DNA from 4 places in the Streptomyces sp. S6 genome. Region 2 is predicted to be linked to each of the others. Evidence: riboswitches for the same ligand, from Rfam matches in the RefSeq annotation. Region 2 holds a riboswitch; each other region holds the start of a gene.
What was found. Region 2 has a riboswitch for cyclic di-AMP ahead of ACVNF4_RS31800 (C40 family peptidase). Riboswitches for the same ligand answer to the same signal wherever they lie in the genome.

Region 1: another riboswitch for cyclic di-AMP. It lies ahead of ACVNF4_RS05960 (transglycosylase family protein); the one in region 2 lies ahead of ACVNF4_RS31800 (C40 family peptidase).
Region 3: another riboswitch for cyclic di-AMP. It lies ahead of ACVNF4_RS32240 (C40 family peptidase); the one in region 2 lies ahead of ACVNF4_RS31800 (C40 family peptidase).
Region 4: another riboswitch for cyclic di-AMP. It lies ahead of ACVNF4_RS23645 (M23 family metallopeptidase); the one in region 2 lies ahead of ACVNF4_RS31800 (C40 family peptidase).

What each region holds. Positions count from the first base shown of each region.
Region 1 is NZ_JBTYMC010000025.1:13,288-16,593, reverse strand. It holds gene eno (phosphopyruvate hydratase) at 1-1,007, opposite strand, end outside; gene ACVNF4_RS05960 (transglycosylase family protein) at 1,250-1,969, opposite strand; cyclic di-AMP (ydaO/yuaA leader) riboswitch at 1,974-2,135, opposite strand; gene ACVNF4_RS05955 (LysM peptidoglycan-binding domain-containing protein) at 2,366-3,306, opposite strand, start outside.
Region 2 is NZ_JBTYMC010000384.1:583-3,888, reverse strand. It holds gene pcrA (DNA helicase PcrA) at 1-1,576, opposite strand, end outside; cyclic di-AMP (ydaO/yuaA leader) riboswitch at 1,839-1,993, shown strand; gene ACVNF4_RS31800 (C40 family peptidase) at 2,038-3,015, shown strand; gene ACVNF4_RS31795 (hypothetical protein) at 3,056-3,306, opposite strand, start outside.
Region 3 is NZ_JBTYMC010000401.1:1,155-4,460, reverse strand. It holds gene ACVNF4_RS32250 (helix-turn-helix domain-containing protein) at 1-687, opposite strand, end outside; gene ACVNF4_RS32245 (ATP-binding protein) at 911-1,360, shown strand; gene ACVNF4_RS32240 (C40 family peptidase) at 1,353-1,826, opposite strand; cyclic di-AMP (ydaO/yuaA leader) riboswitch at 1,830-2,012, opposite strand; gene ACVNF4_RS32235 (hypothetical protein) at 2,491-2,793, opposite strand; gene ACVNF4_RS32230 (ATP-dependent Clp protease proteolytic subunit) at 2,800-3,306, opposite strand, start outside.
Region 4 is NZ_JBTYMC010000192.1:924-4,229, reverse strand. It holds gene ACVNF4_RS23650 (alpha-galactosidase) at 1-1,474, shown strand, start outside; cyclic di-AMP (ydaO/yuaA leader) riboswitch at 1,777-1,940, shown strand; gene ACVNF4_RS23645 (M23 family metallopeptidase) at 1,943-2,923, shown strand; gene ACVNF4_RS23640 (SGNH/GDSL hydrolase family protein) at 3,100-3,306, shown strand, end outside.

The sequences.
Region 1 (3,306 bases), on a different contig from region 2:
ACGAGGAGCGCGTTGGCCGTGCCCTCCTCGATGCCACGGGCGAGGCGCTCGGGGTTGGTGACGAAGAGGTCGTCACCGACGATCTGGACCTTGTCGCCGATGCGGTCGGTGAGGACCTTCCAGCCGGCCCAGTCGTCCTCGAACAGCGGGTCCTCGATGGAGACGAGCGGGTAGGCCGCGACGAGCTCCTCGTAGTACTCCGTCATCTCGGCGGCGGAGCGCTCCTTGCCCTCGAAGAGGTACTTGCCGTCCTTGTAGAACTCGGAGGCGGCGACGTCGAGCGCGAGGGCGATCTGCTCGCCGGGGACGTACCCGGCCTGCTTGATCGCTTCGAGGATGAGGTCGAGCGCGGCGCGGTTGGAGTCGAGGTTCGGCGCGAAACCGCCCTCGTCGCCGAGACCGGTGGACAGGCCCTTGGTCTTCAGCACCTTCTTGAGGGTGTGGTAGACCTCGGTGCCCCAGCGCAGGGCCTCGGAGAAGGACTCGGCGCCGATCGGCGCGATCATGAACTCCTGGATGTCGACGTTGGAGTCCGCGTGGGACCCGCCGTTGAGGATGTTCATCATCGGCACCGGCAGGAGGTGCGCGTTCGGGCCGCCGAGGTAGCGGAAGAGCGGCAGGTCGGACGCCTCGGAGGCGGCGTGCGCGACGGCGAGGGAGACGCCGAGGATGGCGTTCGCGCCGAGGGAGCCCTTGTTGTCGGTGGCGTCCAGGTCGAACATCGCCTGGTCGATCAGGCGCTGCTCGGTCGCGTCGTAGCCGACGAGCTCCGGGCCGATCTGCTCGATGACGGCGAGGACGGCCTTCTCGACACCCTTGCCCAGGTAGCGGTTCGGGTCACCGTCGCGCAGCTCGATGGCCTCGAAGGCACCGGTGGAGGCGCCGGACGGGACGGCGGCACGACCCGTGCTGCCGTCGTCGAGGCCGACCTCGACCTCGACCGTGGGGTTGCCTCGGGAGTCCAGGATTTCCCGGGCTACGACGACGTCGATGGACGGCACGAGCATCTCCTTCTTGGGATGTGACGCGGGTACGCAGCGCGCGAGGGTGCTGCGTGGACGAGCCTAACCGGCTCCGGGGGTTCGGCCAGCCGACCTACCACCCCATGGGACAGAACCGACCGTACTCATTGTTCATACCGGGAACAAAGAGGGGGTGGCCAGGGGGCGAACAAAGAACAGAAACAAACCCGCCCCGGCGCGCACGGGGGAACGCGCACCGGAGCGGGGGCTTGTGGGGACCGGGCTGCCTACTTGAGGTGCAGCTGCTGACCCGGGTAGATGAGGTCCGCGTCCTCGATGATGTCCTTGTTCAGCTGGAACAGCTTCTGCCAGCCGCCGGCGACCTTGTGCTTGGCCGCGATGGAGCTGAGGGTGTCGCCCTTGACGACCTTGTACTCGCCGTCGCCCTTCTTGACCGTCTTGCCGGCCGGCGTGGTGACGGTCTTGGAGGACGTCGGCTTCGGGGCGCTCTGCTTGGGCGCGGCCTGGCGCTCGGTGGAGCGCGACGAGGCGGGCGCCTCCGAGCGGTTGCCGCTCGAACCGCTGGACGAGGAACCGGAGTTGGAGCCGGAGGAGGACGAGCCGCCGCCGTAGGACGCGCCGGACAGACCCACACCACAGCTCGGCCAGGCACCCTTGCCCTGCGAGGCGAGGACCTTCTCGGCTATCTGGATCTGCTGCGACTTGCTGGCCTGGTTGGCGGTCGCGGCGTAGGCGGTGCCGCCGTACGCGGCCCAGGTCGAGGCGGAGAACTGGAGGCCGCCGTAGTACCCGTTGCCGGTGTTGATGGACCAGTTGCCGCCGGACTCGCACTGCGCGACGGCGTCCCACTCGGAGGCGGTCGCGGCGGAGGCGCTGCCCGCCGCCATCAGCGGGGCGGCGACGGCCACGCCGGTGACACTGGCGAGCGCGACGACACGGGTGGCCTTGGACGGACGACGGTGCTTGCCCTTGCCGGAAAACAGCATGGATCGATCCCCTCACCGACGCCTGCGAGGTGAGCTGTCGGGTTAGGGCCGGTTGAGTTGCCCTGTCACTTCCGTGACTTCACCCCAAGCCGGTTCCGGCGGCGTCAACCACCGTCTCCAGCACTTACCTTGGGTCCCCCGCTCCTGCCCACGGCGCTTGCGCGACGACTGTTCCCGGAAGCCGCCGGCAGGATTCGGCGTGTGCGGCGATCGGGGCTCGGGTTGCCGAGCGGTCACGACCGTAGACATGCGCCGAGCGGATTTTCAAAGACGATCAGGGCTTCTGAGACTCATCCCACACTTTCACCAAAACGGACATTCATCGCGAACCAGGGCGCTGAACTGCCGTGATTCCGCCCGCTTTTACGCCTTTGCGCACGCCGCCCCAGCCGTCACTCACTCCCCGAGAGACAGCGTCTGACCGGGGACGATGGCGCTCGGGTCGGACCCGATGAGCTTCTCGTTCGCGGCGTAGAGGCCGCGCCATCCGCCGTCAAGCTCAAGGGAGTCGGCGATCGAGGTGAGCGTGTCCCCGCTGCGCACGGTGTACGACGTCGGCTCGTCCGCACTCAGGCCGCGATGCCGTCCGGTGCCAACGCCCGCGGAGAGCGTCGAGGCCCCCTCGGTCGCGACCGGGATCGTCGCGGCAGCAGCGGCGACCCCGCCGACCGCACCCGCACCCGTGTCGACGAGGCTCCAAGACCCGGCGCTCTGCACGGGTTTGTCCGGCTCGTCCACCTTCGACGGAGCTGTGGGCGTGCTGTCGGATTCCTGTGGGGCGCTCGGCGTGATCCGCCCACCGGCCTCACCACCGGGCTTGACCGCACCGGGGGCGGCAGGAGCCGAGGGCGACGGCTTCACGGGGGCGGCACCGGCCGCGGGGGGCGTGACGGCGGACGGGGCGGACGGGGCGGACGGCGACGGCTTGGGCGAGGGCGTCGTCGAGGAGCCGGTGCCCGAACCGCCCGTCGAGCCCGCCCCGTTGGCCGGGTCGGTGACTCCGGACGAGCCGGGCTTACCGGTCGATCCGGACGTACCGGTCGATCCCGTGTCGTCGGCGACAGGGCCCGACCCGCTCTCCTTCGTCAGCCCCGAAGTGAGCGCGCAGACCGGCCAGACACCCGGCCCTTGGTCGGCGAGGATCTTCTGGCCGATCGCGATCTGGTCGCTGCGCGAGGCGAGGTCGGGGCGCTCGGCGTAGGTGAGACCGCCGTACTTCTTCCAGTCCTCCAACTTGATGTGCAGTCCGCCGAACTGACCGGAGCCCGTGTTCTCGTCCCAGGCGTTGTCCGTCTCGCAGCCGGCCACCTTGTCCCAGACGGTCGGCCCGACGGCCG
Region 2 (3,306 bases):
CGTCGACGCGCTTGAGGGCCTGCGGGAAGCTGATCTTCTCGCGCTGGGAGAGGGCGTCGATCATCGCCTCGGCGCGCTCGCCGATGCCCCGCTTGGGGACGTTGAGGATGCGGCGCAGGGGGACGGAGTCCTCGGGGTTGGCGAGGACGCGGAGGTAGGCCAGGACGTCCCTGACCTCCTTGCGCTCGTAGAAGCGGACGCCGCCGACGACCTTGTAGGGCAGGCCGACGCGGATGAAGATCTCCTCGAAGACCCGGGACTGGGCGTTGGTGCGGTAGAACACCGCGACATCCCCGGCCTTGGCCTCGCCGTTGTCGGTGAGGCGGTCTATCTCCTCGGCGACGAACTGCGCCTCGTCGTGCTCGGTGTCGGCGACGTAGCCCGTGATGCGGGCGCCCGCACCGGCGTTGGTCCACAGGTTCTTGGGCCTGCGGGACTCGTTGCGCTCGATGACCGCGTTGGCCGCCGAGAGGATCGTCTGCGTGGAGCGGTAGTTCTGCTCCAGCAGGATCGTCGTCGCGCTCGGGTAGTCCTCCTCGAACTGGAGGATGTTGCGGATCGTCGCGCCGCGGAAGGCGTAGATGGACTGGTCGGCGTCGCCCACGACGCAGAGCTCGGCGGGCGGGAGGTCGTGCTCGCTGGGCGGCGTGTCCTGAGAACGGCCGGCGCCGCCCACGAGTTCCCGGACGAGGGCGTACTGGGCGTGGTTGGTGTCCTGGTACTCGTCGACCATCACGTGGCGGAAGCGGCGGCGGTAGTGCTCGGCGACGTCCGGGAAGGCGCGCAGGAGGTTGACCGTCGTCATGATGAGGTCGTCGAAGTCGAGGGCGTTGGCCTCGCGCAGGCGGGACTGGTAGAGCGCGTACGCCTGGGCGAGGGTCTTCTCGAAGCCGTCGGCCGCCTGGGCCGCGAAGTCCTCCTCGTCGATCAGCTCGTTCTTGAGGTTGCTGATCTTGGCGCTGAAGGACTTGGGCGGGAAGCGCTTGGGGTCGAGGTCCAGGTCGCGGCAGACGAGGGCCATGAGGCGCTTGGAGTCGGCGGCGTCGTAGATGGAGAACGACGAGGTGAAGCCGAGCTTCTTGGACTCGCGGCGCAGGATGCGCACGCACGCGCTGTGGAACGTCATGACCCACATCGCGTTCGCGCGCGGGCCGACGAGTTGCTCGACGCGCTCCTTCATCTCACCGGCGGCCTTGTTGGTGAAGGTGATCGCGAGGATCTGGCCCGGGTGGACGCCGCGCGCGGCGAGGAGGTGGGCGATGCGGTGGGTGAGGACGCGGGTCTTGCCGGAGCCGGCGCCGGCGACGATGAGCAGGGGTGAGCCGGCGTGGATCACCGCCTCGCGCTGGTTGTCGTTCAGCCCGTCGACGAGGGCCGCCGGATCGAGGACGGGGCGGGGGGCGCCGTCCCTGTAGTGGGCGTCCCGGTCCGGGGGCAGGTCGAACCTGCCGTCGAACAGGTCGGCCGGGATCTGCTCCGGGGCCTGCTCGTCCTCGGGCGGCGGAGGGGGTTCCTCGGCGTGCCCGCGCGGGGCCTGGAGGTCCGCCAGGAAGCTGTCGTCAAAGAGGCTGCTCATCGCTCTCCGAGTCTAGAGGCCGCCACTGACGACCGGTCCCGGTCCCGGGAATCTCCGCGCTCACCTTCCGGATCGCCCCTATCACAACCTGTGATGACCTGCGGGAACTTCGACACAGGTCACAAAAACGTATCGGGCATATCGCCCGCCAACCTTCACAGAAGTCACACGAATTGGCTACCGTTCCGGTCAAGGCCGCCCGTCCCCCACCGGCGAACGTCGCCGGGCCGCGCGGCCCTCCGCCGAGTCCGGCCCGCCCCCGTGCGCGAGGCAGCCGGAGCCGGGGACCCACCGAGAACCTGGGGCGAATCGGCCGACCCCCGCCGGGGAAGGCCGTAGGGCAACCTTCCGCAGCACGACAGCACGACTCCCGCCCGAGCCCGACAGCTAACCCGGTAGGCGGTACAAGGAAGGAGTCGCCCCCATTGGCGTCGCATCAACGCAGGCTCCCCTGGACGGGCATGCGCGCGTCAGGCGTCAGCGCCCCCGCCCTGGCCACGGCCGCCCTCACGTCCATGGCGATGTTCACCCAGCCCCCCACCGAGGCCGCCCCGCCGGCCGACGACGGCAGACCTACCCTTGAGGACGTCGAGCGCAAACTCGACGCCTTCTACAGCAGTCAGACGGGTTCGAAGAAGGACACGGCCGCCAAGGAGAAGGAGACCAAGCGCGCCAAGACCTTCCTCGACACCGCGGCCCGCTACCGCACGCAGGAGCCCGTGCTCCCGCCGCCGCCCGCCCTGCCGCCGCTCCCGCCCTTCCCGCCGTCGGTCGCCCACGACTTCACGGCGGCGCCGGACAGCGGCCTCACAGCCGTACCCGACGCCTACATACCGGACGTCCACGCCCCCGACAGCTACGAGAAGGCCCCGCTCAGCTCCGAGCGCCTCCCGGACAGCTACGACGCCGTCGCGCCCGCCCCGACACCCCTCCCGGACGCCGACGACGACCCCGAGGGCTACCTCAAGGACGCGAAGTCGGTCGTCCAGAGAAAGCTGAGCAAGGCTCAGGCGCTGCTGTCCTTCCACGCCGTGAACCAGCCGAAGGCGGCGCCCCGGCAGCAGGAGGAGGCGCCGGTCTCCGCCGAGGCGGAGAGAGCGCTCGCGTTCGCGCGGGAGCAGCTCGGCAAGCCGGTGGTCCTCGGCGCGGCGGGCCCCGGCTCCTTCGACGGCCCCGGGCTCACCCAGACCGCCTGGAAATCCGCCGGAGTCGCCCTGCCGCGCACCGCGTTCGGCCAGGTCACCGCGGGCAAACCGATCCGCCTGCCGGACGCCCGCCCCGGCGATCTCGTCTTCTTCCACGACGACATCACCCACGTCGGCATCTACACCGGCGACGGCCGGATGATCCACGCCCCGCGCCCCGGCGCGTACGTCTGCGAGGAGTCCATCCACTTCGCGGGCTCGTCCGAGATCCACAGCGTGGTGCGCCCGGCCTGACGCACGGGTCACCGGCGCCGGGCCACCGCCGGGCGCCGGATCAGGTCCAGAGGACCGCGATGAAGATGTTGACGACGGTCAGCAGGCCGACGGCGGCGAAGAGCGGCTTCTCGACCCGCTCGTCGTCCCGCTTCACGTAGGTCAGCCCCAGGATGACGACCAGCAGCGCCAGCTTGACACCGATCTTGATGTTATTGACGTGCTGGTCGTCCGCTTGGTTGAGCCCGACCAGGATCACGCCGGTGACCAGCATCGTCGCGGCGCCGTGCAGCATGCCGGGGACGAAGCGGG
Region 3 (3,306 bases), on a different contig from region 2:
AAACGAGAAGATGACGAAAGGCCCGGTGAGGCCGATATGCGACCCTGCGGTGAACGGCAGTACCTGGAGCCTCACTTGGGGGAGCCGCGCGTCCTCAAGGAGCCGTTCCAGCTGCGCCGCCATCACCTCGGGCCCGCCCACCTGGCGGCGCAGCACCGCCTCGTCCAGGACGGCGTTCAGCAGCAGCGGCGGATCCCCGCGCAGTACGTCCTGGCGGGCCAGACGCACCTCCACCAGCGTGTCCAACTGCCCTTCGTCCGCGCCCTCCAGCGCCGACCGGGTCACCGCGCGGGCGTACTCGGGGGTCTGGAGCAGCCCCGGGACGACGGTCGTCTCCAGCGTGCGCATCGCGCTCGCCTGCGCCTCCAGGCTGATGAAGTCCCGGTAGGCGGGCGGCAGTACCCCCCGGTAGGCGTGCCACCAGTGGTCCCGGCCGACGGCCTCGTCGGCGCCGGCGAGCACGAGCATCAGCTCCCGGAGCCGCTCGTCGCCCACCCCGTAGGCGTCCAGCAGGAGTTCCACATCGGCCGGTTTCGCACTGCTGGTGCCCGTCTCGATCCGGCTCACCTTCGACTGGTGCCAGCCGACGAGCCGGGCCGCCTCACCGCTCGTCAGCCGGGCCCGATTGCGTAACGAGCGCAGTTCCGCGCCCAGTTTGCGGCGGCGCACCGCGGGGCCGTGTTGCATGCCCTTCTCCTCACTCCCCATTACCTCTCACATGCCGCCCGAATCCGATCTGCCGTAGCAGAGTTCACCGCTTCGGGCGACAGATATATGCACATCTTGGTGGATCGCCGCACAGGACGTCGCGGAAATGGCAGTCTGACGGTGAAGCACCAGTTCCGGGACCGTACTCGAACCATCCGCCTCGTGTCGGACGCCGGTCCCGTGGGAAAGGGACGACGTCGCCATGGCAGACCACCTGGAAGCATCCGTCACCCTGCCGAGCGACCCCGTGTCGGTCGCCGCGGCCCGCACCTTCACCGCGGGCACGCTCGCGGAGTGGGGCCTGCCGCCCGGCGCGGACCTCGCCGAGACCATCCGCCTCATCGTCTCCGAACTCGCCACCAACGCCGTCCAGCACACCCTGGGGCAGTCGCCGACCTTCACCCTCGACCTCGTCCTCGACCGGGACGAACAGGTCAGCGTCGGCGTCACCGACAGCCACCCGCGGTTCCCCAAACGCCTCCCGGCCGCCGTCCAACAGGACAACGGCCGGGGGATGGTGATCATCCGCTCACTGACGGCGGAACGCGGCGGGCGGCTCAAGGTGCGGCCCACCCAGGAGGGCGGCAAGACGGTCTCCATCGAGCTGCCCTGGACGGCCACTGCCCGGCCGTCCTGTCCGGGGACTACTTGACCCGGCCGTACCAGACGCTCTTGGTCCAGATCTTCTGGAGCCGGACCACGTCACCGGTCTTCGGCGAGTGCCACACCTTGCCGGCGCCCGCGTATATGCCCACGTGGTAGACGTTCGAGCCCGAGTGGAAGAAGACCAGATCCCCCGCCTGTCGGCTCGCGGAGGAGATGTGCTTGGTCTTGTTGTACTGCTGGGACGCCGTGCGCGGCAGGGTCTTGCCCGCCTTCTTGAACGCGTACTGCGTGAGCCCCGAGCAGTCGAACCGCTTCGGTCCGGCGGCGCCGTACTTGTACGGGGCGCCCTTCTTGGACGCGGCGATCTGAAGCGCCTTCGTCGACACGGTGGCCGCCTCGGCGCCGGAGGCGACGCCCGGTACGACCACGGAACCGCCCACGGCGGCCAGTGCGAAAGCCGAGACCGTACCGGCTCGGACCATCATCGACGGGACACGATTGAGCGCAGTCATGCGCAACCCTTCGTCAACCGCCTGTGAAGGATGACCTGTCGGATTCGGGCTGGCGAAGTTGGCCCGGCCGTGTCACCACGGCTTCACCCCAAGGGCTGCTCGGCACGGTCATGGCGTGACCGCTCCGGCGACCCGTACTGCCTGGGTCCTCCACTCCTGCCGATGCACTCCTGTCGACCGGTACATCCGGGCGGCGGCAGGACTCGGCGTCCACCCGGATCGCCCCGCCGCTTGTGGCGGGGGCTTGTCGTCAGTCAGGGATCTTGACTCATCCGTGACCGAAATACCCAGCGGAATCGTGGATTTGTGGCCTTACTCACGACTGGGCCATTCGGGTGAACAGTTCAGATCTCGGTCACGTGTCCGTCACCTGCGCACCCGCCGATCAGGGTGGGAATGCCCCGTTCCGCACCCCGTATCCGCAGGCTGCGCAACCCGGGAGGGCCGCCCGGGGGAAACCTCGTTACGCCGAACGGGGGTCGGTTCTACGCCGTCCCCCGCCGCTCACCGACCGGCCGCGGACGGTGCGTCTTCACGCACCCCGCGACAGCCCCGTACGTCGCCGGGAGGGAGCACGGGCGGAGGCACGCGCGCGTGGCGGGAAGAGGCGGCACGCGTGCGTGCTTCTGTGCTTCCCGGGGTGCTTTCAGGGGGTGCCTGTGCCTCAACTCGCGGGCGGCGGCAGGGTTACCCGCGCGGTACGGCGCTCGCCGTCCAGGACGCGCAGCGCCCTCGCGAGGGTCTCGGCGTGCACCTCGTGCTCGCCGCGCTGGTGCATCAGCGTCAGCGCGTCACGCAGCGCCGTCGCCCTCGCCACCAGCGCCTGGGCCGCCCGCAGGCCCCGGTAGGTGTCGCCGTCGCGGCTCGGGTTGATCCGGCCCAGCAGGTCGACGGCCGCCAGGTACTGGTCGATCAGCTCGGCTTCCGCGCGGGTCAGCGCCGGCAGCGGCGGGAGTTCCGGCAGCATCCGCCGTCACCTTCCGGTCGTCCGGCGGACGGGGAGTACGCCGTCGACGACGCCGTACTCCACCGCCGCGCTCGCGTCGAGGACCTTGTCCCGCTCGATGTCCTCCCGCACCTGCTCCGGGGTGCGGCCCGTGTGGCGGACGAGCAGCTCCTCCAGGAGGGCGCGGGTGCGCGTCAGTTCCTCCGCCACGATCGCGAGGTCGCTGGCCTGTCCCTCGAACTCGCCCGCCGGCTCCGGCTGGCCGACGATCACCCGCGCGCCCGGCAGCGCGAACCGCTTCCCCGGCGTGCCCGCCGCCAGCAGGACCGCCGCCGACCGGCCGGCCTGGCCCAGGCAGACCGTCTCCACGTCGCAGCTGACGTACCGCATCGTGTCGTAGATCGCCGACATCGCCGTGAACGAGCCGCCCGGGGAGTTGATGTACAGCGAGATGTCCTGGTCCGGGGCCTGGTGCTCCAGGTGCATGAGCTGGGCCATCACATCGTTCGCCGAGGTGTTGTCCACCGGGGCGCC
Region 4 (3,306 bases), on a different contig from region 2:
GGTCGCCCTCGACACCGACGCCACCGAGGAGCGCGGCGAGGTCTACACCGCCGCCCTCGGCTGGTCCGGCTCCTGGCGGATCGCCGTCGCCCAGCTCCCCGACGCGCGCGTGCAGATCACCGGCGGCGCCGGACACGACGAGTCGGGCCTCCTGCTCCTCGCCGACGGCGACTCCTTCACCACCCCCGTCTTCGCCGCCCTGTGGAGCGACGGCGGCTTCGGCGGCGCCAGCCGCGCCTGGCACGCCTACCAGCGCGAGCACGTGATCCCGGACGCCGCGCAGGACCGCCCGGTGCTGTTCAACTCCTGGGAGGCGACCACCTTCGACATCTCCGAGGAGCAGCAGCTCGTCCTCGCGCGCCGGGCGGCCGACATCGGCGTCGAACTGTTCGTCGTCGACGACGGCTGGTTCGGGGCGCGCACCAGCGACCGCGCGGGCCTCGGCGACTGGACGCCCAACCCCGACCGTTTCCCCCAGGGCCTCAAGCCGCTCGCCGACCAGGTGCACGGCCTCGGCATGCAGTTCGGCATCTGGGTCGAGCCCGAGATGGTCAACCCGGACAGCGACCTCTACCGCGCGCACCCCGACTGGGTGCAGTTCCAGGAGGGCCGCACACGCACGGAGTTCCGCAACCAGCTGATGCTCAACCTTGCGCGCGAGGACGTCCAGGAGTACCTCTGGGAGCGCCTCGACACGCTGCTGTCCAGCGCCCCGATCGACTACGTGAAGTGGGACTTCAACCGCTGCTTCACCGACGCCGGCTGGCCTGGCGACCCCTACCCGCAGCGCCTGTGGGTCGACCACGTGCGCGCGCTGTACGCGCTCCTGGACCGGCTGCGCGCCAAGCACCCCGGGGTCGCCTTCGAGTCCTGCTCGGGCGGCGGCGGGCGGATCGACCTCGGCATCCTGAGCCGTACCGACCAGGTGTGGACCTCCGACAACACCGACCCGCTGGACCGGCTCGCCATCCAGCACGGCTTCAGCCAGGTCCACCCCGCGCGCGTGATGGCCGCCTGGGTCACCGACAGCCCCAACACCCAGCTCAACCACCGGGTCAGCTCGCTGAAGTTCCGGTTCGTCAGCTCCTTCGCCGGGGTGCTCGGGGTCGGCGGCGACCTCTCCGAGTGGACCGACGCGGAGCTGGCCGAGGCGCGGGAGTGGGTGGAGCTCTACAAAAAGATCCGGCCCGTGGTCCAGCACGGCGACCTGCACCGGCTGCGCGCCCCTGAGGGCGGTCTCAGCGCCGTGCAGTACGTGCGCGGGGACGACACGGTCGTCCTCGCCTGGCTCCAGTCCCAGCACTACGGGGAGCCCGTTCCCGCGGTGCGGCTGCGGGGGATCGACACGACGGCATCGTACGAATGCCTTGAAACGGGCGAAATTCACCGGGGTGCGGTACTGGCGCATCACGGGCTGCGGACCGGATTGACGGGTGATCTGGACGCGGCGGTATTCCGGCTGCGCCGCATCTGAGGTTTCTGTCCGAATTGGCGGATTTAAATCCGTCTCGTTCTGGAGTAAGAAACGCCTTACGTCGGACGTGTGACCAGGGTCATATTCCTGGCCCTGAGTCACGCGTCATGTTCACGCGATCGGTGCGGTTTTCAAGGGAGATAGGGCATGCGGGCCGGTTGTGTCCGCACTGCGGACGGCCCGTGAACCTCGTGGCGAATCGACGGCCGGGAATTCACACACAACTTCTGCTTGTGATCGTGAGTCCGCGTCGCCTACGTTCACCAGCAATCCGGACGGACGCCGAATCCTGCCACCGCCCGGAACCGCACCCACCCACACCGCGAAACGGCAGGAGCGGGGGACCCACAGGAATCACCGCCTGTTCCGGTCTTCCGGAAGAGGCTAGGGGTAAAGCCGCATCCGTGCGGCCGGGCATCTCCTGCCCGCACCCGACAGCTCACCTCGCAGGCGCAGGAGAGGAATTCCATGCCCGCCAGGGGTAAGCACCGCCGCCCGAAGCCGCCTCGCTTCTCGCGTTCGCTCGCCGTCGCCGGAACGGGTGGCGCGGCCATCGCGCTCCCGCTCATCGGGGCCACCGGGGCACACGCCCAGACGACGTCCGCGGCCGGCCCCTCCGCCGCCGCGGCCACCGTCGACTCCCTCCCCGGACAGACCGTCAAGTCCGCCCCGGTGACCCCGGTTTCGGCGCCCACCACCCGCAGGACGGCGGCCGTCTACACGGTCCGCTCCGGCGACTACCTGTCGAAGATCGCCGAGGAGCAGAACGTCGCCGGGGGCTGGCAGCGGATCTACCGGGACAACCGGGACGCCGTCGGCTCCGACCCGTCCCTGATCCACCCCGGGCTGCGGCTGACGCTGGGCGCGAAGGCGGCGGGCGGCGGTTCCACGGGCTCCTCCCCGTCGTCGCAGTCCTCCCGCTCCTCGCAGCGGTCGTCCCAGAAGGCTCAGGAGTCGCGGAGCTCGCAGGGCTCCCAGGACAGCCAGGCGTCCACCCGCTCCTCCTCGAAGGCGGGCGGCGGCGGGAGCGTGTCGTCCTCCTCCGGCTTCACCCTGCCGGTGCAGGGCGCGGTCATCGGCACCGGCTACCGCGTCGCGGGCAGCATGTGGTCCAGCGGCTACCACACGGGCGTCGACTTCGTCGTCCCGTCGGGCACCACGCTGCGGGCCGTCGGCTCCGGGACCGTCGTCTCGGCGGGCTGGGGCGGGGCGTACGGCAACCAGGTCGTCATCCGGCTCGCGGACGGCTACTACGCGCAGTACGCGCACCTGTCGTCCCTGTCCGTCTCGGCCGGTCAGAGCGTCGGCGAGGGGCAGACGATCGGCTACTCGGGCTCCACGGGCAACGTGACCGGGCCGCACCTCCACTTCGAGATGCGCACCACCCCGGACTACGGCTCGGACATCGACCCGCTGGCCTACCTCCGCTCGCACGGCGTCTCCGTCTGACGGTCCGTCCAGCACCGACACCGGTGGGGCGCTCCTTTATTCCCGGATTGGGCAAGTCTTTGAGGGTGGCTTATCTCACCGCCCGTCAACCCTTTATTACGGTCGCGTAGGTCACATTCGAAGGTGAATCATGGTCTGTCGTGGCAGACGATTCGAACAGTGACAGCAAGACAGTGATGATCGGGTCGTACGTGGCGGTGGGGGACAGCTTCACCGAAGGCGTCGGCGATCCCGGCCCCGACGGGGCGTTCGTGGGCTGGGCCGACCGGTTCGCGGTGCTCCTCGCGGACCTCAGACCCGAGGGCGACTTCACCTACGCCAACCTGGCGGTGCGCGGGAAGCTCCTCGACCAGGTCGTGGCCGACCAGCTTCCCCAGGCCGCC